3 regions of the Micromonospora sp. NPDC004704 genome follow, and region 1 is predicted to be linked to each of the others. Evidence: riboswitches for the same ligand, from Rfam matches in the RefSeq annotation. Region 1 holds a riboswitch; each other region holds the start of a gene.
The links. A riboswitch is a leader RNA that binds a small molecule or an ion and turns the genes downstream of it on or off. The one in region 1 is predicted to bind cobalamin.
Positions count from the first base shown of each region.

Region 2: linked by a shared signal. The riboswitch ahead of ACWEFB_RS31235 (ribonucleoside-diphosphate reductase subunit alpha) and the one ahead of cobN (cobaltochelatase subunit CobN) in region 1 are both predicted to bind cobalamin.
Region 3: linked by a shared signal. The riboswitch ahead of bluB (5,6-dimethylbenzimidazole synthase) and the one ahead of cobN (cobaltochelatase subunit CobN) in region 1 are both predicted to bind cobalamin.

Region 1 is NZ_JBSGCD010000027.1:57,962-65,567, forward strand. It holds gene ACWEFB_RS28685 (precorrin-2 C(20)-methyltransferase) at 1-973, opposite strand, end outside; gene ACWEFB_RS28690 (precorrin-8X methylmutase) at 991-1,614, opposite strand; gene cobG (precorrin-3B synthase) at 1,614-2,882, opposite strand; cobalamin riboswitch at 2,988-3,108, shown strand; gene cobN (cobaltochelatase subunit CobN) at 3,231-6,851, shown strand; gene ACWEFB_RS28705 (cytochrome P450) at 6,893-7,606, opposite strand, start outside.
Region 2 is NZ_JBSGCD010000034.1:19,550-27,155, reverse strand. It holds gene ACWEFB_RS31240 (ribonucleotide-diphosphate reductase subunit beta) at 1-83, opposite strand, end outside; partial or broken gene ACWEFB_RS31235 (ribonucleoside-diphosphate reductase subunit alpha) at 115-2,455, opposite strand; cobalamin riboswitch at 2,636-2,869, opposite strand; gene ACWEFB_RS31230 (oxidoreductase) at 3,059-3,976, opposite strand; gene ACWEFB_RS31225 (TetR family transcriptional regulator) at 4,075-4,641, shown strand; gene ACWEFB_RS31220 (low temperature requirement protein A) at 4,801-5,961, shown strand; gene ACWEFB_RS31215 (FUSC family protein) at 6,025-7,239, opposite strand; gene ACWEFB_RS31210 (glycosyl hydrolase family 18 protein) at 7,321-7,606, opposite strand, start outside.
Region 3 is NZ_JBSGCD010000005.1:304,546-312,151, reverse strand. It holds gene ACWEFB_RS09655 (RDD family protein) at 1-123, shown strand, start outside; gene hisC (histidinol-phosphate transaminase) at 120-1,238, shown strand; gene ACWEFB_RS09645 (hypothetical protein) at 1,379-1,933, shown strand; gene ACWEFB_RS09640 (hypothetical protein) at 1,959-2,951, shown strand; gene ACWEFB_RS09635 (outer membrane protein assembly factor BamB family protein) at 2,984-4,243, opposite strand; gene ACWEFB_RS09630 (SRPBCC family protein) at 4,298-4,810, opposite strand; cobalamin riboswitch at 4,954-5,151, shown strand; gene bluB (5,6-dimethylbenzimidazole synthase) at 5,185-5,817, shown strand; gene ACWEFB_RS09620 (hypothetical protein) at 5,905-6,651, shown strand; gene ACWEFB_RS09615 (winged helix-turn-helix domain-containing protein) at 6,644-7,027, shown strand; gene ACWEFB_RS09610 (DUF397 domain-containing protein) at 7,324-7,524, opposite strand.

The DNA of each region.
Region 1 (7,606 bases):
CGTAACCGACCAGGTCGTCGGCGACGGCGAGCGCGTCCTGCGCCTGCGGGGTCAACCACTCCCGCCCGGCCGGACCGAGCCCGACCACGACGACCTCACCCATCCCGGCCGTCACCAGCTCGGAAGCACCCACCGGCTCGGTGACACCCACCGTTCCGGCAATACCCATCGGCCCGGCCGCAGCGGAGGAAGCCACCGCACCCGCCAACTCCGCGCGGGTACGTTCGTGCACCCGGCTGGGCAGCAACGCCAGCGAGAAGTACGGCACCGTCTCCGGATCCACCTCGGCGAGCCGGGCGGACTGCTGACGATCCGTGGTGGCGCGTTCGACGTACCAGGCCTCGTCCAGCCGGCCCGCCTGCGCGAGTGCCGCGCGGACGTTGCCGAACGTCCGACCCAGTTTCATGATCGCCGCCGAGTCGGTGGCCGCCAACCGCTCCGCCAGAACCTCGGTCGGCAGCGTGCCCGGCAGCACGGTCAGGATCTCGTCCCGCTCCACCAGCGGACGCCCGAGTACGGCCGCAGCCGCGCTGACCGAGGTGACGCCCGGCACCACCTCGGTCGGGTACCGACCGGCGAGCCGCTTGTGCATGTGCATGTACGAGCCGTAGAAGAACGGATCGCCCTCGCAGAGCACCACCACGTTCCGCCCGGCGTCCAGGTGCGTGGCGAGCCGGGCCGCGCTCGCCGCGTAGAACTCCTCGATCTCGGCGCGGTACCCGTCCGGGTGCTCCGGCTTCTCCGTGGTGACCGGGTAGGTCAGCGCCTCCTCGATCTGCCCGTCCCGCAGATACGGCTCGGCGATCGTCCGCGCCACACTCCGCCCGTGCCGGGCGCTGTGGTACGCGATCACGTCCGCCCGCTCGACCAGCCGGGCGGCCTTCACCGTCACCAGTTCCGGGTCACCCGGTCCGAGCCCCACTCCGTACAGCCGTCCGGTGAGGCGGCCCGGTTCCGTTTCGTCCACGGGCATGCCGCCGTCCACGCTGGTCACTCTTTCTCGCTGGCGATGGCGTTGATCGCCGCCGCGGTCATCGCGCTGCCACCGCGCCGCCCGTGCACGACCAGGTACTCCAGTCGGCCGGCATGGTCGGCGAGCGCCCGCTTGGACTCGGCCGCGCCGATGAAACCGACCGGGATGCCGAGCACCGCCGCCGGCCGACCCGCTCCCGCGTCGACCATCTCGAGCAGGCGGAACAGCGCGGTCGGGGCGTTGCCGACCGCGACCACCGCGCCATCGAGCCGGTCGCCCCACAACTCCAGGGCGGCGGCGCTGCGGGTGGTGCCGAGTTCGGCAGCCAGGGCCGGCACCCGAGGGTCACGGAGGGTGCAGATCACCTCGTTGTCGGCGGGCAGCCGGGTCCGGGTCACCCCGGAGGCGACCATCTCGGCGTCACAGAGGATCGGCGCGCCGGCGCGCAGCGCCGCCCGCGCCGCCGACACCACGCCGGGGGAGTGGTCGACGTCCGCCGGCAGGTCGACCATGCCGCAAGCGTGGATCATGCGTACGGTCACCGCGGCGACGTCGTCGGGCAGGCCCGACAGGTCCGCCTCGGCGCGGATCGTGGCGAACGACCGGCGGTAGATCTCCGCACCGTCGCGGATGTAGTCGATCACTTACCCCTCCGTGCCGCCGCGATCGCGGCAGCGGTCTCCTCCAGCGTCGCCGACCGCGGGCGCGGTCGGCCGTCCAGGCTGACCTGGTAACCGTCGATGGTGGCCAGCACCTCGACATGCCGGTCCGCCGGCCGTCCGCAGCGCCGCTCGCAACCGACCCAGTGCACCGGCAGGTCGCCCGTGCCCGGCGACGCCGAGGCGTGCACCAGGGTGGCGTCGGTCCGTACGTTCGCGAGCGCCTTCGCGCAGCCGGGCTGCCCGGCGCAGCCGGTCACCCCGACCCAACCGGCGGTGGCATCCGCCACCAGACCCTCGGCGGCAAGTGTCGCCAGCCGGCGCTCAGCCTCGCCGGTGCTCAGATCGGGTACCACGACGGTCCGCCACGGAGTGATGTTGATCTCGTCGCTGCCCGTACCGGCGGCTGCCGTGAGCGCGGCGAGTTGGGCTCCGGTGAGCCGGCCGAGCGGCACCACCAGCGCCAGCGCCACCCGCCCGTCGACCTGGGTCACCGGCCCGACCGGTGCCCGCGTCGGCGACTCGGGGATTGTCAGATCGCCGGGCGGCATGAGCAGCGCCGGGTCGAGAGCCGCACGCAGGCGGGCGGTGACCCTCGGTACGCCGTGGTCGAGTTCAGCCAGTCGCCAGGCGGTGCTGTGCTGCGCGGTGGACTCGGCGAGGAACAACCGGGCGGCGAGCAGGGCGGTCGAGGCGGCCTCCGGTGGGCTCACCCGTACTCCCGTGTCGGTGCCGGCCAGGAGCACCGCCACCGCACCCCCGGGTACGGCGAGCAGTCCCACATCCGCCCCGAACCCGGTCACGTCCCCCCGACCGTCGTCGACGGTGAACAGGAACCGACCGGGCAGCCCGGCCAGCGCCGGATCGGCGCAGAGCCCCTCGTCCAGCGCGTCGACCAGTGCCCGGACGTCGACCAGACCCCCACCCACCCGACCACTGAGTACGGAAGCGATGACGTTGCGTACGCGTTCGTGGCTCTCCGACGGCAGCAGCCCCGCCTCGTACAACCGGGCGGCCAGCTCCCGCTCCGCACCCGCCCGCAGGCCACGGAGCTGCACGTTGCCGCGTGAGGTCAGCTCCAGGGCGCCGTCGGCGAGGTCGGTCGTGGCGGCGGCCAGCGCGTCGAGCTGGTCGGCGTGCAGCCGCCCACCGGGCACCCGTACCCGGGCCAGGTTGCCGTCGGCGGCGGCATGTACGCGTCTCGTCCCCGGACAGGCGTCCGGTGCCGACCGCCCTCGTGGTGACCACACCCGGCGGATACTACGGCCTGCGCAGCTGCACCCCTGTCGGGTACCGCTTGACGAACGGGGGTCCGACTCGTGAGAGTGAGAACCGCTGAACGCGGCGACAGGTGGAGGAAGCCGGTGTGATCCCGGCGCGGTCCCGCCACTGTTACCGGGGAGCGGACCCCGACACGGTCACGGCCCACACGGGCGGGAAGACCGGGGCGAGCGACGATCCGGGAGCCAGGAGACTCCGGGTCACCGCGCGGCACGGCACGGACCCGACAGGTCCGCGCCTCGCCGCAACCGACGAACCCGGGGCGCGGACCCCGAGGGAGGAACCACCATGTCACGCCACGCCCTGCGCGGTGCCCGATGATCCTGCTCCTCTCCACCTCGGACACCGACCTGCTCAGCGGACGGGCCAGTGGCGCCGACTTCCGGTTGGCCAACCCGGCCCGTACCTCGGTCGAGGACCTGCCCGCCCTGCTCGACGGCGTCGACCTCGTGGTCGTACGCATCCTCGGCGGCTACCGCGCCTGGGAGGAAGGGCTGGACGCGCTGCTGGCCGGGGCGCTGCCGGTCGTACTCCTCGGTGGTGAACAGGCACCGGACGCGGAGCTGATGCGCCGCTCGACCGTGCCCGCCGGGGTAGCCGCGGAAGCCCACGCCTACCTCGCGCACGGCGGCCCGGCGAACCTCACCGAGCTGCACCGGTTCCTCTCCGACACGATCCTGCTCACCGGGTACGGCTTCGCCCCGCCGGTGCCGACCCCCGAATGGGGGCGGCTGGAGCGCGCGGCCCGCAACAGCGACGGGCCGGTGATCGGCGTCCTCTACTACCGGGCCCACCACGTCGCCGGCAACACCGCGTTCGTCGAGACGCTCTGCACCGCGATCGAGGACGCCGGTGGTCGCCCGCTGCCGGTCTACTGCGCCTCGCTGCGCAGCCCCCAGGCGGCCCTGCTGGAGACCCTCGGCGAGGCGGACGCACTGGTCGTGACCGTGCTCGCCGCCGGTGGCACCCGCCCGGCCGACGCCGGTGCCGGTGGCGACGACGAGGCGTGGGACGTCGGCGCGCTCGCCGCCCTCGACGTGCCGATCCTCCAGGGGCTCTGCCTGACCAGCAGCCGCGCCGTCTGGGCGGACAACGACGACGGTCTCTCCCCGCTGGACACCGCCACCCAGGTCGCCATCCCCGAGTTCGACGGCCGGATCATCACCGTCCCGTTCTCGTTCAAGGAGATCGACGCTGACGGGCTGACCGTCTACGTGGCCGACCCGGAACGGTCCGCCCGGGTCGCCGGCATCGCGGTCCGGCACGGGTCGCTGCGACACATCCCGCCGGCCGACCGCCGGATCGTCCTGATGCTGTCGGCGTACCCGACCAAGCACGCCCGGATCGGCAACGCCGTCGGCCTCGACACCCCGGCCAGCGTCGTCCGGCTGCTCAGCGCCATGCGCGACCAGGGGTACGACATCGGCCCCGCCGACGGACCCGACGCGTTCCCCGGAGTGACCGCCGGTGACGGTGACGCCCTGGTGCACGCGCTGATCGCCGCCGGTGGCCAGGATCTCAACTGGCTCACCGAGGAACAGCTCGAAGCCAACCCGATCCGGATCCCGGCCAGCCGCTACCGGGCCTGGTACGACACCCTCCCCGCCGAGCTGCGCGAGGGCATGGAACGGCACTGGGGACCGGCGCCCGGTGAACTGTTCGTCGACACCTCCCGCGACCCCGACGGCGAGATCGTGCTCGCCGCGCTGCGGTCCGGCAACACCGTGGTGATGGTCCAACCGCCGCGCGGTTTCGGGGAGAACCCGGTCGCCATCTACCACGACCCGGACCTGCCGCCGAGCCACCACTACCTGGCCGCGTACCGGTGGCTGGCCGACGAGTTCGGCGCGCACGCGATGGTGCACGTCGGCAAGCACGGCAACCTGGAGTGGCTGCCCGGCAAGACGCTCGGCATGTCCGCCGCCTGCGGGTCCGACGCCGCCCTCGGCGACCTGCCCCTGATCTACCCGTTCCTGGTCAACGACCCCGGTGAGGGGACCCAGGCCAAGCGGCGGGCGCACGCCACCCTGGTCGACCACCTGATCCCGCCGATGGCCCGCGCCGACAGCTACGGCGACATCGCCCGGCTGGAGCAGCTCCTCGACGAGCACGCCAACATCGCCGCCCTGGACCCGGCGAAGCTGCCGGCGATCCGGGCCCAGATCTGGACCCTGATCCAGGCCGCCAAGCTCGACCACGACCTCGGCCTGTCGGACCGGCCGCACGACGCCGAGTTCGACGAGTTCATCCTGCACGTCGACGGCTGGCTCTGCGAGGTCAAGGACGTACAGATCCGCGACGGGCTGCACGTGCTCGGGGTGGCGCCGAGTGGGCAGAACCGGGTCGACCTGGTGCTCGCGATGCTCCGCGCCCGGCAGATGTGGGCCGGTCAGGTCGCCGCCCTGCCCGGCCTGCGCGAAGCGCTCGGCCTGACCGAGGACGGCACCGCCGGCCGGGTCGAGGTGGACCGGATCGAGGAGACCGCCCGCGCGTTGGTGCTGGCGATGGAGGAACGGGACTGGACCCCCGGCGTCGGCACCGAGGTGTGCGAGCGGGTGCTCGGCGACTCGGTGACCGACCACGAACCGGTGGTCCGGGTGCTGGAGTTCGCGGCCACCGAGATCGTGCCCCGGCTGGACCGGACCACGGACGAGCTGACCGCGGTACTGCACGCCCTCGACGGCGGTTACGTCGCCGCCGGCCCGAGCGGGTCACCGCTGCGCGGCCTGGTCAACGTGCTGCCCACCGGCCGCAACTTCTACTCCGTCGACCCGAAGGCGGTGCCGAGCCGGCTGGCCTGGGAGACCGGGCAGGCGATGGCGGACTCGCTGCTCGCCCGCTACCGGGCCGACAACGGCGAGTGGCCGCGCTCGGTCGGACTGTCCATGTGGGGCACCAGCGCCATGCGTACCGCCGGTGACGACATCGCCGAGGTCCTGGCGCTGCTCGGCGTACGGCCGCGCTGGGACGAGGCGTCCCGTCGGGTCACCGGCCTGGAACCGATCGACCCGGCCGAACTGGGCCGGCCCCGGATCGACGTCACCATGCGGATCAGCGGCTTCTTCCGGGACGCGTTTCCGCACGTGGTGGCCCTGCTCGACGACGCGGTACGCCTCGTCGCCGGCTTGGACGAGCCGGCCGAGTCGAACTACGTACGCGCACACGCCCTCGCCGACCGGGCCGAGCACGGTGACGAGCGAAGGTCCACCATGCGGATCTTCGGCTCCAAGCCGGGCGCGTACGGTGCCGGGCTGCTCCCGCTGATCGACAGCCGGAACTGGCGCGACGACGCCGACCTCGCCGAGGTGTACGCGGTCTGGGGCGGTTACGCCTACGGCCGGGGCGTGGACGGGGTTCCCGCGCGCGGGGACATGGAGACGGCGTACAAGCGGATCGCGGTGGCGGTGAAGAACACCGACACCAGGGAACACGACATCGCCGACTCCGACGACTACTTCCAGTACCACGGGGGCATGATCGCCACCGTGCGGGCGCTCACCGGGAAGGCACCGGCGGCCTACATCGGGGACAGCACCCGGCCGGACGCGGTGCGTACCCGTACGTTGAGCGAGGAGACCGCCCGGATCTTCCGCGCCCGGGTGGTCAACCCGCGTTGGCTGGCCGCGATGCGCCGGCACGGCTACAAGGGCGCGTTCGAGCTGGCCGCGACCGTCGACTACCTCTTCGGGTACGACGCCACGGCGGGTGTGGTCGCCGACTGGATGTACGAGAAACTGGCCGAGACGTACGTGCTCGACCCGGAGAACCAGAAGTTCCTCACCGAGTCGAACCCGTGGGCACTGCACGGCATCACCGAGCGGCTGCTCGAAGCGGCCGACCGGCACCTCTGGGAGCACCCCGAGCAGGCCACCCTCGACGCCCTCCGCGAGCTCTACGTCCAGACCGAGGGCGACCTCGAGGACGACGGCTCCGAGTAGCAGGGCCGGGCCCCTTGTGAATGACAAGGGGCCCAGCCTCGCTACCAGGTGATCGGCAGGGTCTCCAGGGTGCGTACGGCCATGCCCTGACGGAACCGCAACTCGTCGGTCGGCACCGCGATCCGCAGGTTCGGGAAGCGGCGCAGCAGCCCGCCCAGTGCCTCCTGCAACTCCATCCGGGCGAGCTGCGCGCCGAGACAGTGGTGGATGCCGCCGCCGAAGCCCAGATGCGGATTCTCGGTGCGGGACAGCCGGAGCTGGTCGGCGTCGGCGAACGCGGCCGGGTCCCGGTTCGCCGCGACGAACGCCGGCAGCACCGCCGACCCGGCCGGCAGCACCACCCCGCTCAGTTCGACCTCTTCGATGGTGACCCGGGGCAGCATCACGCCGGTCTCACCGAGCTGGATGAACCGGGTCAGTTCCTCCACCGCCTGCGGGATCGCGTCCAGGTCGGCGCGGAGCCGGGCGAACTCCTCCGGGTGGTGCAGCAGGGTCAGCAGGAACATGTTGATCTGGTTGGTGGTGGTTTCGTGGCCACCGATGAGCACACCGACGCAGACCGAGACGAGTTCCCGTTCGGTGAGCTTGTCCTCGTCGTCGCTGGCGCTGATCAGGGCGGTGATCAGGTCGTCGCCCGGCTCGGCACGCTTGGCGTCGATCATCTCGGCGAAGCTGTCGAACGCGGCCTGGGTGCCCTCCGGGTCCTTGCTCCAGTCGCCCATCATGGTGTCCGACCAGGTCTTGCAGAGATACCG
Region 2 (7,606 bases), on a different contig from region 1:
AAGAAGTGCGGGTAGCGCATCGGCCGCAGGGTCAGGTCCATCCCCGGGTCGAGCAACATGGAGGTCCTGTCGGTGCTCGTCATCGTGTTGCCTCACGTGTGGGTGCGGGTGGGGCTACTGGCAGGCGTCGCAGGACTCGGGGTTCTCCAGCGAGCAGGCGACCGCGTCGGTGTCGACGGCGACCGGGCGGTTGATGGCGACGGTGGCCTGCTGGATCCGGGTCGCGGGCCGGGACCGCAGGTAGTAGGTGGTCTTCAGCCCCGACTTCCAGGCGTACAGGTACATCGAGGAGAGCTTGCCGATGTTCGGTGCGCTCATGAACAGGTTCAGCGACTGGCTCTGGTCGATGTACGGGGAACGGGCGGCGGCCAGGTCGATCAACGCCCGTTGGGGCAGCTCCCACGCGGTCCGGAACAGCTCCCGTACGTCCGCCGGCAGCGACTCGATGCCCTGGACCGAACCCTCCGCCCGCCGGATCTCGGTACGGACCTGCTCGGTCCACCGGCCGAGCGCCTTGAGCTCCCGTACCAGGGCGGTGTTGATCTGCAGGAACTCCCCGGACAGGGTCTCCCGCTTGAACAGGTTGGACACCTGCGGCTCGATGCACTCATAACAGCCGGCGATGGAGGCGATGGTCGCCGTCGGTGCGATCGCGACCAGCAGCGAGTTGCGCAGACCGTGTGCCGCGATCCGCTGCCGTACCGCGTCCCAGCGCTGCTCCTGCGTCGGGGTCACGCCCCACAGGTCGGGCTGGAGCTGACCACGGGCCGCCCGGGTCTGCGCGTACGCCGGATGCGGGCCGAACTGTTCGGCCAGGTCGGCGGAGGTTTCCAGGGCGGTCAGGTAGATCTCCTCGGAGATCCTGGTGGACAGCTCCAACGCCGGCGCGGAGTCGAACGGCATCCGGAGCGCGAAGAAGGCGTCCTGCAGGCCCATCAGGCCGAGCCCGACCGGGCGCCAGCGGGGGTTGCTCGCCGCCGCCTCGACGCTCGGGTAGTAGTTGATGTCGATCACCCGGTCGAGGAAGAGCACGGCCGTACGTACCGTCTCGCGCAGTCGCTCCCAGTTGATGTCGTCGCCCGCGACGTGCGCGGCCAGGTTGATCGAGCCGAGGTTGCAGACCGCCGTCTCGCCGTCGCTGGAGACCTCGACGATCTCGGTGCAGAGGTTCGACAGGTGTACCACGTTGCCGGGCTCGGCGGTCTGGTTGCAAAGCCGGTTCGACGGGTCCTTGAACGTCATCCACCCGTTGCCGGTCTGGGCCAGGGTCCGCATCATCCGCCCGTACAGGTCACGGGCCCTGACCTGGCGGACGAACCGGCCGGCGGCCTCGGCGGACCGGTAGGCGGCGTCGAACTCGTCGCCCCACAGGTCGGGCAGCTCGGGCACCTCGGCCGGGTCGAACAGCGACCAGGTCTCGTCGGCCTCGACCCGGCGCATGAACTCGTCCGGGATCCAGTTGGCCAGGTTGAGGTTGTGCGTACGCCGGGCGTCCTCACCGGTGTTGTCCCGCAGCTCGAGGAACTCCTCGATGTCCGGGTGCCACGGTTCCAGATAGACACAGGCCGCGCCCTTGCGCCTGCCTCCCTGGTTGACCGCCGCCACGCTCGCGTCCAGCGTCCGCAGCCACGGCACGATCCCGTTCGACAGCCCGTTCGTGCCACGGATCAGCGCACCCCGGGAACGCACCCGCGACCAGGCGATCCCGATCCCGCCGGCGAACTTCGACAGCTTCGCCACCTGGGCGTACCGGTCGTAGATCGAGTCGAGTTCGTCGCGGGGCGAGTCGACCAGGAAACAGGACGACATCTGGGTGTGCGCGGTGCCGGAGTTGAACAGCGTCGGGGAACTCGGCAGGTAGGCGAGAGACGACATCAACCGGTAGAACCCGATCGCCTCACCCGGCGTACGGGACAGGCCGCAGGCGACCCGCAGCAGCCAGTACTGCGGTGTCTCCAGCACCAGCCGGCCGGTCGGGTGCCGTAGCAGGTAACGGTCGTGGACCGTACGCAGCCCGAAGTACTCGAAACGCAGGTCGGCGGTGGGGTCGATGGCATCGTCGAGCTTGCGGGCGTTGATCGCGACGAACTGCGCCGTGTCGTCGCCGATCAGCCCGAGTTCGTGGCCGAGGCGGATCGCCTGGCTGAACGACGCGATGCCCTGGCCGCGTACCTCCTTGTCGACGTATCCGGCCAGGAGTCGGGCCGCGAGCCGGGAGTACTGGGGTTCCTCGCCGATCATCTCGGCGGCGGTCTGGATCGACAACCGGACCAGTTCGGCCGTGGTCGCCCCGTCGTAGAGTCCGCTGATCGTCCGGGTCGCCACCCGCAGCGGGTCGATGTCGTCGAGGTCGTCCGCCCATCGCTCCACCGCCCGGACGATCTTGTTCACGTCGACCGGCTCGAGCGCCGTTGCGCTTGCGCACCTGCATCTGCGTACGCCGCTGTCCCGGCGCGGGCGGATCGCCGTCCGCCGTCGTGCCGTCCGGCACCAACTCTGTGACCGTCACCTGTCGCTCCTCGTGCTCGTCGCCGACGAGGTCCGGAGTGCGCGCAGGCAGGCAGGGACGCACGCGAGGGCGCGCGTCTGTGCCGTCGGCCGTCCCGCGCGGCCTCGGACCGCCGCGCACGGATGGCCCGGCGCGGCGCGGCTGGCAGGTCTTCGGACTCATGGGCGCGGTCACGGGAACCCGTGACCCCCTACTGACCGTCGCTTCCCAGGCCACCCGGCAGAGGCCGGTTGTCTCCCAGTGCTGTGTGACGGTTGTCGTTCCCACTCACCGCTGCGGGGCAGTCCCGGACTTCCACCGGGTTCCCTCTTGCCTCAGCCGGGTTGGATGCCCGGCTGAACCAGTCGCGCCACAGACTATATATGGGGGAGGGCTGGACACCGAACACCAGATGTCGTGTCGGTGTGTTGGTAAGTGCGGACCCGGTAGCGTCCATCGAGGTTGGTCGCCCGGACTCCGCGTACGCCCACCGCACCGTCCGTAATGGTCCCTGCCGGCACGTCGCGGCCCGGGCAGTGGACCCCGGCGTACGTCACTGAGCGCTACCGGTCAGAGAGGGAAGGGGACGCCGGTGAGGCGTTCGCTGTCGGCCCACAGCCGCCTGCCCTCGGCCGGGTCGTCGGCGCCGCGCGGCAGGGCGACCGGTTTCGGCGTGCCGGCGGTCTGGTTGCGGGAGGCGGGGCCGATGAACGCGCCGGCGTGGACGTCGGGGCTGGTCGCGGCGTAGAGGCTGGGCCACGCGGCGCCCTCCGGCGAGCCCATCAGGAACCTCTCCATCACCCCGCTGAGCGCCCGGAGGAGCGCACCTCGGGTGTGCTGTTGGAGGTTGGTCATGGCGGCGCCGGGGTGGATCACCACGGGGGTGATGGTCGTCCCGGCGAGGCGGCGGGCGAGTTCCCGGGTGAAGACGACGTTGGCGCGCTTGGACTTCGCGTACGCGGCCATCGGGCGGTAGCGTTCCTCGCTCATCAGGTCGGTCAGTGCCCCGCTGCGCCAGGTCGCGGCGATCGCGCTGACCGTCACGATCCGGGCCGCGGGGGAGCGCTGTAGGGCGGGCAGGACCTGGGCGGTGAGCGCGAAGTGGCCGAGGTGGTTGGTGCCGAAGGTCAGCTCGAACCCGTTCGTGGTCGTCCGGCGTTCCGGGATGTTCATCACCCCGGCGTTGTTGACCAGCAGGTCGAGGGTCTCGGTCGCGGTGACCCGCTCGGCCGCCTCCCTGACCGAGGCCAGGTCACCCAGATCCAGGACCAGGGTTTCCAGGTCCGCCTGCGGCAGTTCGGCGCGCAGCGTACGGACCGCGTCGTCGAGCCGTGCCCGGCTCCGCCCGGCCAGGATCACCCGTGCCCCGTGCCGGGCGAGGACCCGTGCCGTTTCCAGCCCGATTCCGCTGTTCGCGCCCGTGATGAGGGCGGTACGCCCGGTCTGGTCGGGGATCGCCTCGGGAGTCCAGTGATCGTGGTTCGGCATCGCGCTCCTCCTTCGTAGTGAACATTCATTCAGTAAGGCGACGATATCCACGGTCGAGGCGGCTTGTCAAATGAATGTTCAGTAGGCAAGCTGGGAGCATGAGTACCCGTGACCCGGAGACCAAACGTCAGCGCCTGCTGGAGGCGGCCCTGTCGGAGTTCGCCGCGTACGGCCTGGCCGGGGCGCGGGTCGACCGGCTCGCCAAGCGGGCGGGGATCAGCGCCGGCCTCGTCTACTCGTTCTACGAGAACAAGGAGGGCCTGTTCGAGGCGGTTTTCGACGCGATCGTCGAGCAGGTGGTCGCGGGGGTCCCGATGGACGCCGACGACCTGGGCGAGTACGCCGCACGCCTCTACGACGGCGGGCTGGCCCACCCCGAGGTGATGCGGTTCGTGGCCTGGTACGAGCTGGAGCGCGGCGACTCGGCCGGCCGGCGGGCGTCCACCTCCGCCGCGATGAAGCAGAAGGTCGACGCGGTGGCGGACGCCCAGCGTCGGGGCGTCGTCACCGACCGGTTCACCGCCGGGCAGATCCTGGCCCTGGTGCAGAACCTCGCCAACATGTGGCAGATGCAGGGCGCCGACTTCCTGGAGCTCGTACCCGAGCAGACCCGGCGTACGACGATCGTGGACGCCGTACGCCGTTTGGTCGCTCCCGCCCGCTGACGGCTCCCGGCGGGCTCGCAGGACCGTTCGTCACCGGATTCCGGGATCGGTTGCCCTCGCCCTGTGGTACGACTGGCTGCGACGACGGATCGGTACGGGGCCGGTTGTCGCCCGAACCGGCAGCCCGGAGGCGGGCGGAAGCGTGGGAACGGGCGGCGCATGACAACGGGTAGAGGCTCCACGCTGATCCGCGACCCGAGCCAACCGCAGCGGGCCACCTACGTGGAGCTCTTCTACGACCTGGTTTTCGTCTTCACCCTCGCCCGGCTCGCCGAGGCGCTGATCGAGGACCTGCACCCGCTCGGTGCGTACGAGGCACTGATCCTCCTGCTCGCGACCTGGTGGGTGTGGTCGTACACCAACCTGGCCACGGACACGCTGGACTCGCAGCGGCCCGCCGTCCAGTTGCTGGTCATCGCGATCATGTTCGGCAGCCTGGTGATGTCGACCGCGATACCCGACGCGTTCGACGGTCGGGGACCGCTCTTCGCCTCCGCGTACGTCGGGATCCACCTCGGCCGCAGCGTGGTGCTCGCGTTCATCCTGCGCCACCACCGGCTGCGCAACCGGCCGCTGCGCGGCATCTTCTGGTTCGGCGTCTCCGGCGTGCTCTGGTTCGTCGGCGCCTTCGTCACCGGCGGGCTGCGGGTGCTGTTCTGGACGGTGGCGCTCGCCGTGGACTACCTCGTGCCGGTGTTGCGCTGGCCCACGCCGAAGCTGGGCCGGTCACCGGCCTGGGAGTGGAACATGGCCGGGGAGCACCTCGCCGAGCGGTACCGGCAGTTCATGATCATCGCGCTCGGCGAGACCATCGTGATCACCGCCCGGACCTTCCGGAGCAGTGACTACGGGTCCCAGCGCGTCTTCGCCTTCGTCACCGCGTTCGCCACCACGGTCCTGCTCTGGTGGATCTACTTCTACCGGACGAGGGAGAAGCTCGGCAGTGCCATCACCGGCTCGGCCGACCCGGGCCGGGAGACAAAGTGGGCCGGGTACGCACACCTGGTCATGGTGGCCGGCGTCGTACTCACCACGGTCGGCGACGAGTTGATCATCAGGCACCCGTACGGCCCGATGGAGGGGAGCTGGGTCGCGGTCATCATCGGCGGCCCGGTGCTGTTCCTCGTCGGTCGCACCATGTTGGGGCACGAGGTCTTCGTGCACGTGGCCCACCCCTGGCTGGTCGGCCTCGTGGTCCTGGTCGCCATGGCGCCGGCGATGATCTTCCTGGCCCCGGTCGCCGTTGCCGGCACGGTGGTGGCGGTGCTGTTCGGGATCGTGCTCACCGACGCCCTCAGCGTCCGGGAGCGGCGGAGCTGACGGGCGAGCGGGCGGACGGGCGCGGCGGCTGCCGCGCGGCGTACGGCTGGTCCCGGGTCATACTCAGCCAGGCCACGGTCGGACCGGTACGGGTTCCTGACCGTTCGACGCGTCGCGTACGAGGCTCCGCGCGTCGGTGCGGCTGATGCTGGTGGCCCGGAGCAGGTCGACGACGGCACTGCGGATCTGCGCGACCACCACGGTGCCCGACAGGTCGACCCCCTCGGCCCTGGCCCGGCCCGCGTCGCTGACCGCCCGCAGGGCCGCCCGACGCGCCTCCCGTGGCTCCCAGCCCCGGGTGAACTCGTAGTTCAGCAGGCGGATGGCCTCGCTGAGGTTCTTAACCGCCGGTGGCAGGCTGGCCGGAACCGGCTCGTTGTCCTCGATCAGCACCACGGCTCGCCGGATCAGTCCGCGGCTGTTCCACACGGCGCGGTCCATCTGCTCGACCCCGACCTGGAACTGCGACAGGGCACGGCGTCGATGCCATCGCGCGGGTGCCAGGTCGACCACCTCCTTCGCACCCGCCAGGGCGTCGCGCAGCCGCTCCAGGTCGGTCCCGATCTCCCGGAGCCGGTCCAGTGCCGCCTCGGCGCGACCGGCATCCCGTTGCGCCAGCGCCTGGGCGGTGCGGGACAACTGCTCGGCGAGCTCGTCCAGGGCCGGATGGGCGGCCCGTTCGACCAAACGCAGGGGACTGATCGGCAGGAGCACCACCACGACGATCAGCCCGACCGCGCCGCCGATGACCGCGTCGAGGAACCGGGGCCCCTCCAAATTCGGCGATGACGGGGTCAGGGCGGCGATGAAAACGGCCGTACCACCGGCCTGGCTGACCACGGTCCCGCGTCCGCTGATCACGATCGCGGTGATGATCGCGAGCGTCACCGTGAGCCCGATCTGCCACGGCCCGGTGCCGACCGCGGCGATCAACCCGTCACCGATGGCGATGCCCACCGCCACCCCGAGAATCAGCTCGACGGATCGCCCCAGGCGCTGCCCGATGGAGGAGGCGATGGTGCCGACCGCCGCGGCCGGAGCGAAGATCGGCGCCGGGTCACCCATCAGTTCGTGGGCCACCAACCACGACAGGGCCGCCGCGACGCCGGCCTGGACGGCCAGGATCAGCTTGGTCTGGAGCTGACGGTACCGGTCCCGTCCGGTCGACTCGCCCCGCCGTCGTAGCTCGTCGAGCGCCCGATCGAGCCGCTCGCCCTCGGCGTCGAGGGGCGGCTTCAGCCTCGGCCCGAGGCTCCGCCTCCACCAACTGGCGACCACCGGCCTGCCTACCCCGCTGCGGGGCGGCGAACCGTCGACCAACCGATACCACGCGTTCGCGTGGGGTGGTGGGCGTCGCCGTCAGCGGCCCTGGAGGGCCTTCACGTTGTCGCCGAACGTCCAGTTCCTCGCGCCGTCCCAGTTGATGGACCAGGTCATCAGCCCCTTGAGGCTGCCCTGGTAGCTGTTCCAGGCCTGCGACACCAGCGCGGGGGACATGTGGCCACCGCCGGCGCCCGGTTGGGCGGGCAGTCCGGGCACCTGCTTGTCGTACGGGACCCGGATGGTGGTGCCCTGAATGACCAGTCCGGTGTTCAGGCAGTTGGTCTGCGCGGTGAAGCCCTGGACCGTACCGGCGGCGTAGGAG
Region 3 (7,606 bases), on a different contig from region 1:
CGCCAGGCCCTGCACGACAAACGCGCGCAGACCGTCGTCGTACGGCTCGACCGGTCGGTCGACACCCCGTCCCCGCCGCCCACGGCAGACCGTGGCGACACCCCAGGAGGTCCCACGTCATGACCGGCCGCGACCCCAGCCAGCCGAACCGGCTGACCCGAGCCGACCTGGCCGGGCTGCCGAACTACGTACCCGGACGCAGCCCCGCCGACCTGGCCCGTGAACTCGGCCTGCCCGAGGCGATCAAGCTGGCCAGCAACGAGGTGCCGTACGGCCCGCTGCCGGGTGTGGTGGAGGCGGTCGCCGAGGCGGCTGCCGGTATGCACCGCTACCCCGACCTGGCGGCGGTGGCCCTGCGGGACGCCCTGGCCGAGCACTACGACGTGGCGGCGGACCGGATCGCGACCGGCTGCGGTTCGGTGGCACTCGCCGAGCACCTGGTACGGGTGACCAGCCTGCCGGGCGACGAGGTGGTCTACTCCTGGCGGTCGTTCGAGGCGTACCCGATCATCGCGGCGACCAGCGCGGCGACCAGCGTACGGGTGCCGAACACCAGCGTGCACGGGCACGACCTGGCGGCGATCGCCGGCGCGATCACCGACCGGACCCGGCTGATCTTCGTCTGCAACCCGAACAACCCGACCGGCACCAGCCTGCGCCGGGCCGAGCTGGACCGGTTCCTGGACGCGGTTCCGGACGACGTCCTGGTGGTGTTCGACGAGGCGTACCGGGAGTTCGTCACCGATCCGGACGTCCCGGACGCGCTGGTCACGTACGGCGACCGGCCGAACGTGGTGATCCTGCGGACGCTGTCCAAGGCGTGGGGCCTGGCCGGGCTGCGGATCGGTTTCCTGGTCGCGCACCCGGAGGTGGCCGCCGCGGTCCGCAAGGTGGTCACCCCGTTCTCCAGCAGCATCGTCGCCCAGGCCGGGGCGCTCGCCGCGCTCGCACAGGCCGAGGAGGTACGCCGCCGCTGCGCGCTGGTGGTGGCCGAGCGGGACCGGGTGACCGAGTCGCTGCGCAAGCTGCTGCCGGAGGTGCCGGAGAGCCAGGCGAACTTCGTCTGGCTGCCGCTGTCCGGGGCGCCGGGGCAGGGTGACCGGGCGGTGGAGTTCGCCCGCGCCTGCGAGTCCCGGGGCGTGATCGTCCGCCCGTTCCCCGGCGAGGGCGTACGGGTCACCATCGGTACGCCGACCGAAAACGACGCCTTCCTCGCGGTGGCCGAAACGGCCCTCTGAGCCTCAGGCAGCGGTTCTTCCATTTGGTCCGTTTTAGGAGTATAAGAGCGCGATCTGGCTTATGTTTTCGAAGTGTCGCGTGGCGCCTCACCTGGGCCCCACGACCGAATCGACACTTCATGGAAGCTGAGGCAAGAGCCGTGCGCATTGGCAAAATTCTTCTCGTCGGCACCGCTGCCATCGCGGCCGTAGGGCTCGCCGCAGCACCTGCTGCTGCGGCACCCGAGGCTGACACCGTGGTCACCTTCGACATCGAAGCCGGCACCCTGGACATCGTCGCGCCCGCCGCCGCGGACCTCGGCGGCGGTGCGCCCGACACCGACATCACCGGCCCGATCGGCCCGGTCACCGTCACCGACTCCCGCGCCTCGGCCGACGCGTCCTGGGAGGTCACCGTGACCTCGACCGACTTCACCACCGGCGGAGCCACCGCCTCCGAGACGATCCTGGCCTCCGAGGTCGACTACTGGTCGGGCCCGGCCACGGCGACCACGGGCGACGGCACGTTCACTCCCGGCCAGGCCACCGCCCTCCTCGCGGAACCACTGGACAACGTCGCGCCGCTGATCGCGTTCAGCCACGTCGGCGGTACCGGTAACAACACCGCCACCTGGAACCCGACCCTGATCGTCCACGCACCGCTGGACAGCCAGGCCGGTACCTACACCGGGACGGTGACGCATTCGGTGGCGTAGCCGCCGGAGCCGGTCGGCACAGCACGTGTCCCTGGCCCTGCTCTGCCTCGCTGGCCTGGGCCTTCCCGCCCAGGCCAGCGCGGCTGAGCCGGACCCCGATCTGGAAAGAATCGGCATCCAGTTGCTGGAGGGGCCCGCCGACCGCCGCGCGGATCCACGCGCCCGGCGCTACATCGTGGACCACCTGCCGCCCGGCACGGTCATCCATCGACAGATGCTGGTGGCGAACAACACCGACGAACGGCAGGAGATCGATCTCTACCCGGCGGCGGCGTCCGTGTCGGTGTCCCGGTTCCAGTTCGGGGAGGGACGCACCGCCAACGAACTGTCCTCCTGGATCTCGCTGGACCGCGAAGCGGTGGAGCTGGACCCCGGTGAGGACGCCCGGTTCCGGGCCACCATCACCGTGCCGCCGGCGGCGTCGAAGGGCGAACGGTACGCGGTGATCTGGGCCTCGATCTCCTCGGCGACCGATCCCGGGGCGAACGTCAACAAGATCCACAGGGTGGGTGTCCGGACCTATCTCGACATCGGGATCGGCGGCGAGGCCCCGTCCAGTTTCAGCATCGGTGATCTGGTCCCGGCGCGGGACACCCTCGGCGTGCCCTCGGTACGCATGGCCGTGAAGAACACCGGTGAACGCGCGCTGGACCTGACCGGCTCGGTCACCCTCTCCGACGGCCCCGCCGGCATGCGAGCCGGCCCGTTCGACGTGGTCGCGGGCACCACTCTGGCACCGGGCGAGTCCGGAACCGTACTCGCGGCCTTCCCCCGAGAGATTCCCAACGGACCCTGGCAGATCGACATCAACCTGGAAAGCGGCCTGGTCAAGGAGAGTACTTCCGGAAGGATCACCTTCCCGGATCCGGGCAAGGTCGGCAAGCCGAGTTCGCCCCTGAGCCGCTTTGACTCGCCGTGGGTCCTGGCCGCCGGGTCACTGGCGGGCCTGATCCTGATCGCCGTACTGGTGTTCCTGATCCGCCGTTCCCGACGCCGTCGGGCCGAGGTGTCGGTCTAGCCCGACCGGAGACCCCTGGCCGCCGGCGCGAATCAACTGGCGGCCAGGATCACCGGCTGCGGCGCCGCGTAGAACTGCGCGTCGGCCGCGTCCGGGGGCGCCGCCTGCGCCAGCCGCTCCACCGCGACGAACCCGTCCGCCGCGTACGCGAAACCGGGCCGCCAGGGCACGACCTCGTCACCGGCGACAAGCGGGAAACTCGACCGCTGCGCCCCGGTGGTCGAGTTCAGAGTGATCAACTCGTGCCCGTCGGTGAGCAGGTGCACCAGCCCCGGCTGTACGGCGACGATCCGCATCGGCCCCGGCCCGGTACGCCGCCACAACTCGGTCCCTTCCCGGACCGAGCGGGCCACCAGTTCGTTCCCGCTCGGGGTGAGCGCCACGTCTCCTTCGAGCACCACCTCGGTCGGATCGAGCAGCGGCATCGGGGTCGGCTCGCCCCGGTCCACCAGCCAACCTCGGCTGTTGCCGGCACTGGTGGTCCGCAGCGCCGGACAGTTCGAGCCGCCGTTGCCGCAGCCGACCGGCACCACCGTCAACTCCGGACCGGCGTCCTCCGGCCGCCACCGGTTCACCAGCCGACCGGTCTCCACGTCGTGGAACTCCGCCACCTGGGGCGACGCGCAGGCGTCGACGGTGACGAGTTGACCGGCGGTGGTGGTGAGCGCCCCGGCCCGGCAGGAGCCGTCGATGTCGACCCGCCACAACTCGTGCCCGTCACCCAGGTCCAGACCGCGCAGCCCGGACCCGCCGATCACCACCAGTACGGCGCGCCCGCCGCTGCCGGTGGCCGGGATCAGTCCGGCGGGGGTGTAGACGGTGCTGGCCCCGGTGCGGCGCCCGTCGTACCCGTGTCCGGGTGGTGGCCCGTCGGCCCGCCACCGGATCCGGCCGGTACGGGCGTCCAGCGCGACCAGGTCGCCGTCCGACCAGCGGCTGACCACGGTGGTCCCGCTGGCCACGATGCCGATCAGCTCGGCCGGCCAGCGCCGGTAGGACCAGTACGGCGTGCGCCGGGTCCGGGCGTCGACCGGCTCGTCGGCGCGGATCTGGCGGGTGGTGGCGTAGACCCGCAGCCGGCCGTCCACGATCAGCGGGGCGGACGCGAGCGTGCCGACCACCCCGGTCGCCGCCCGCACCGGGGCCGGATAGTCGGCGCGGGCGGGGGTGAGCACCTCGGCGGGGGCGAGCACGCGGAAGGTGACCACGGCTGCCGCCGCGACGACCAGCACCGCCACCAGCGCGACCACTGCCGGCCGGCGCCGGCCCCACACGCGGCCCCGCGATCGCATCCAGTACCTCCGCTGGGCACCCTACCGAGACAGCCCCGACGTGCGGCTGGCAGGTCAGGCGGCAGCAGCCGGGTCACCGCGATGATCATGATTGGTTGAGGTGACCACGGCGGCCAGGTCGGCGAGGTCACGACGCAACGCGCCCTCGACGGTACGGGCGGCAAGTCCGCCGAACACCAGCGCGAGCAGGCGCGCGTACGGTGCCGTGACCGCGCCCTCCTGCACCACGCTGACCGCGGTCCAGCCACCGCGCCGCCGCCGACGCCGTCCCTGCACCGGAGTGAAGGTGTACGCGGTCCGGTAGTCGACGCCTACGCCGGACGAGCTGACAGTGAGCCGGTGCGGTGGGCTGAACTCCTCCACCCGGAACTCCTCCAGCAACTCGGTGCCGTCCGGCAGATGGTGACTCTCCCGCCAGACCGTGCCGACCCGCGTCGGACCGGGGGTGAGCACCTCGATCCCGCTGATCGTGGAGAGCCAGTCGGATCGGCCGGGCAGGTCGGTGAAGACCCGCCACAACTCCTCGGCGGACGCCTGCACCAGCCGGGTCACCGCTACCGTCGCCATCACACCTCCCGAACCTCCACCGTACGGGGGGTGACCGACCATTAACGCGAACATTCGCGGAAGGCGACGAGAACGTGACCCGAGTGACGATCGAACCCGCCGCGCTCGGATCCGGAAGCCGTCCCCGCTAGGGTTCGGACCGGCACGAACTGTTGCGAGGTGCCCCGCGCGAGCGGGGAGAATCGGGAAGCCGGTGTGATTCCGGCACGGGCCCGCCGCGGTGACCGGGGAGCTGCCACCCACGCGTACGAGACGCAGCCACTGGCCCTGAAAAGGGCTGGGAAGGCGGGTGACCAGCGCAGATCCGGAAGTCGAAGACCGGCCTCGCTGTCACCAGCCCCTCTGTGGGGGCGCGAGCGCAGCGGGAGCCTGCCTTGGACACCGATCTCTACGACGTCATCCACCGTCGCCGGGACGTACGCGCCCAGTTCACCGGTGCCCCGATCCCGGACGAGGTGCTGCACCGCGTCCTGACGGCGGCGCACGCCGCGCCGAGTGTGGGGCTGTCCCAGCCCTGGGACTTCGTCCTGGTCCGGGATCCGGACCTGCGGCAGGAGTTCCACCGGCACGTGGAGCGCGAGCGGGACACCTTCGCGTCCACTCTGGACGCCGACGCCGCCGAACGTTTCGCCCGGATCAAAATCGACGGCGTACGCGAGTCGACCCTGTCGATCGTGGTCACGTACGACCCGGAGCGGGGTGGACCGGCCGTGCTCGGTCGGCACGCGATCGCCGACGCCGGTCTCTACTCGGTCTGCCTGGCGATCCAGAACCTGTGGCTGGCCGCCAGTGCCGAGCGGCTCGGGGTCGGCTGGGTGTCGTTCTACCGGGAGCCGTTCCTGCGTGAGCTGCTCGGCATCCCCGCCACCATCCGCCCGGTCGCCTGGCTCTGCCTCGGCCCGGTGACCCACTTCGAGCAGACCCCCGACCTGGAACGACACGGCTGGCGTCAACGCCGCCCGTTGTCGGCCGCGATCCACCAGGACCGCTGGCGTCCCTCCGTCTGATCCTCTCCGGGCCTTGCCTCCACTGGGGACCCGCCCGCATACTTTGCATTGCAGAGTAAATCACTGTTGCAGAGTTGAGGAGGGGCCATGGGCCCGGTTGACACGGGGGAAGCCGAACGGACACTGGTCGAACTGAGGCGACTACGCCGACGCACCCATGCCCGCACCCACGCCGGGGCCTGGCTACCGGCAGCGGGTGTAGCGGCCCTGCTGCTGCTGAGCATCACCCTCTACCGCTACCCGTTCGAGCCGGCGTACGCGATCACCGCCGAGTACCCGTACTGGGCCGGGCTGCCTGACCAGCAGCGCAGCGCGCTCGCGTCGTACCTGTTCTGGTTCCTCGGCACGCCGCTGCTGATCGCGGCAACCGCAGCCTGGTACCGGTGGCGCTCCCGCCAACTGGGGCTCCGGGTGGCCTGGTGGCCGTTCGCGGGAACCGCCCTGGGCGTCCTGGTGCTGCTCGCGATACTCGCGGCGGTGCCGAAGGGCCCGCCGTCCGACGACCTGATCGCCGACTCCGGCTTCTGGTGGCAGGGACTGCTGACCCCGCTGGTGCCGATCGCGTTCGCCGTACTCGCGCTGGCCTGGGGCGAACGCAGTCGCACCCTCGCGGCGACCGGAGTGTGGATCATCCTGCTGGCAAGCTGGCTGTGCGGGACCTTCCCGCTGGGGCGCCTCCCGGCCTGGGTGTTCGTGCTGCTCGACGGCAACCCGGACGCGCTCGGTGGCCAACTGGCCCTCCGACCGGGCCACTATCTTGTGCTGATGGCACTGCCGCTGGTCATCTTCGCCGCCGTACGCGCCCGGCGGTCCCGGAGGTATGCCGGTGAGTGACCCGCAGGCGCCGCATCCGTCGCTAGCGCTGGACGACACCGTCCACCAACGCGTACGCCTGGGCATCCTCACCGTGCTCAGCGCGACCCAGGAGTGCAAGTTCGCCACCCTGCGGGACGAACTCGGGCTCACCGACGGCAACCTGAACCGGCACCTGCGGATCCTGGAACAGGCCGAGTTGTTGCAGGTGATTAAGGGTTACGAGGCGCGCCGCCCCTGTACCTGGCTCCGGCTCACCCGGCAGGGGCGGGCCGCCCTACGGGCAGAGGTCGCCGCCCTGGAACAACTCGTCAGCCGAATCCGCAGCGCCCCGGACCCCACCGACCCCGGCACGATCAACTCGGACGCGGGCTCCACCGGCCCGGCACAATCCTGAGACCGCCTGCGCTGTGCAGGGCCTTTCACAGCGGATTGGCAAAGTTTCACTCAAACCCCCGGTTTGCCTGTCACAGCTAAACGTGGGTTTGTCGGCAAACTTCCACTGTCCAGAGACGCGTCCCGACACAAGGGCACCTGAGCCCACTACAAGACGTACGTCGAGGATCCGGAGCTGCAAGTTCCCCAGCAGGCGGCAGCAGCACGCGTACGGGCAACCATGATCATTGCGCGCTGAGCTGTTCTCATGACCACTCACAGAACAGCTCAGCGCGCGTGGATCATCGTCACCCACCCTCAGCGCCGGAAAGCACCGGACTTCGCACCGGCGACGAACGCCACCCAACCCGCCGGCTCCACCACCAGCACCGGCCCAGCCAGATCCTTCGAATCACGCACCCCAACTACGCCCACCAGGTTGTCCGCCACCTCAACACACTGACCTTGGTCGTTTGAACGGCTGCTCTTGCGCCAACGGGCATCCGAAAGATCGATCACGACTCACTCCCTGCCGAGACGTCGAAGCATGTCAGTTGGCGCGGCATACGGCAGTCAAACGATGATCGTTGCGCTCTGAGCC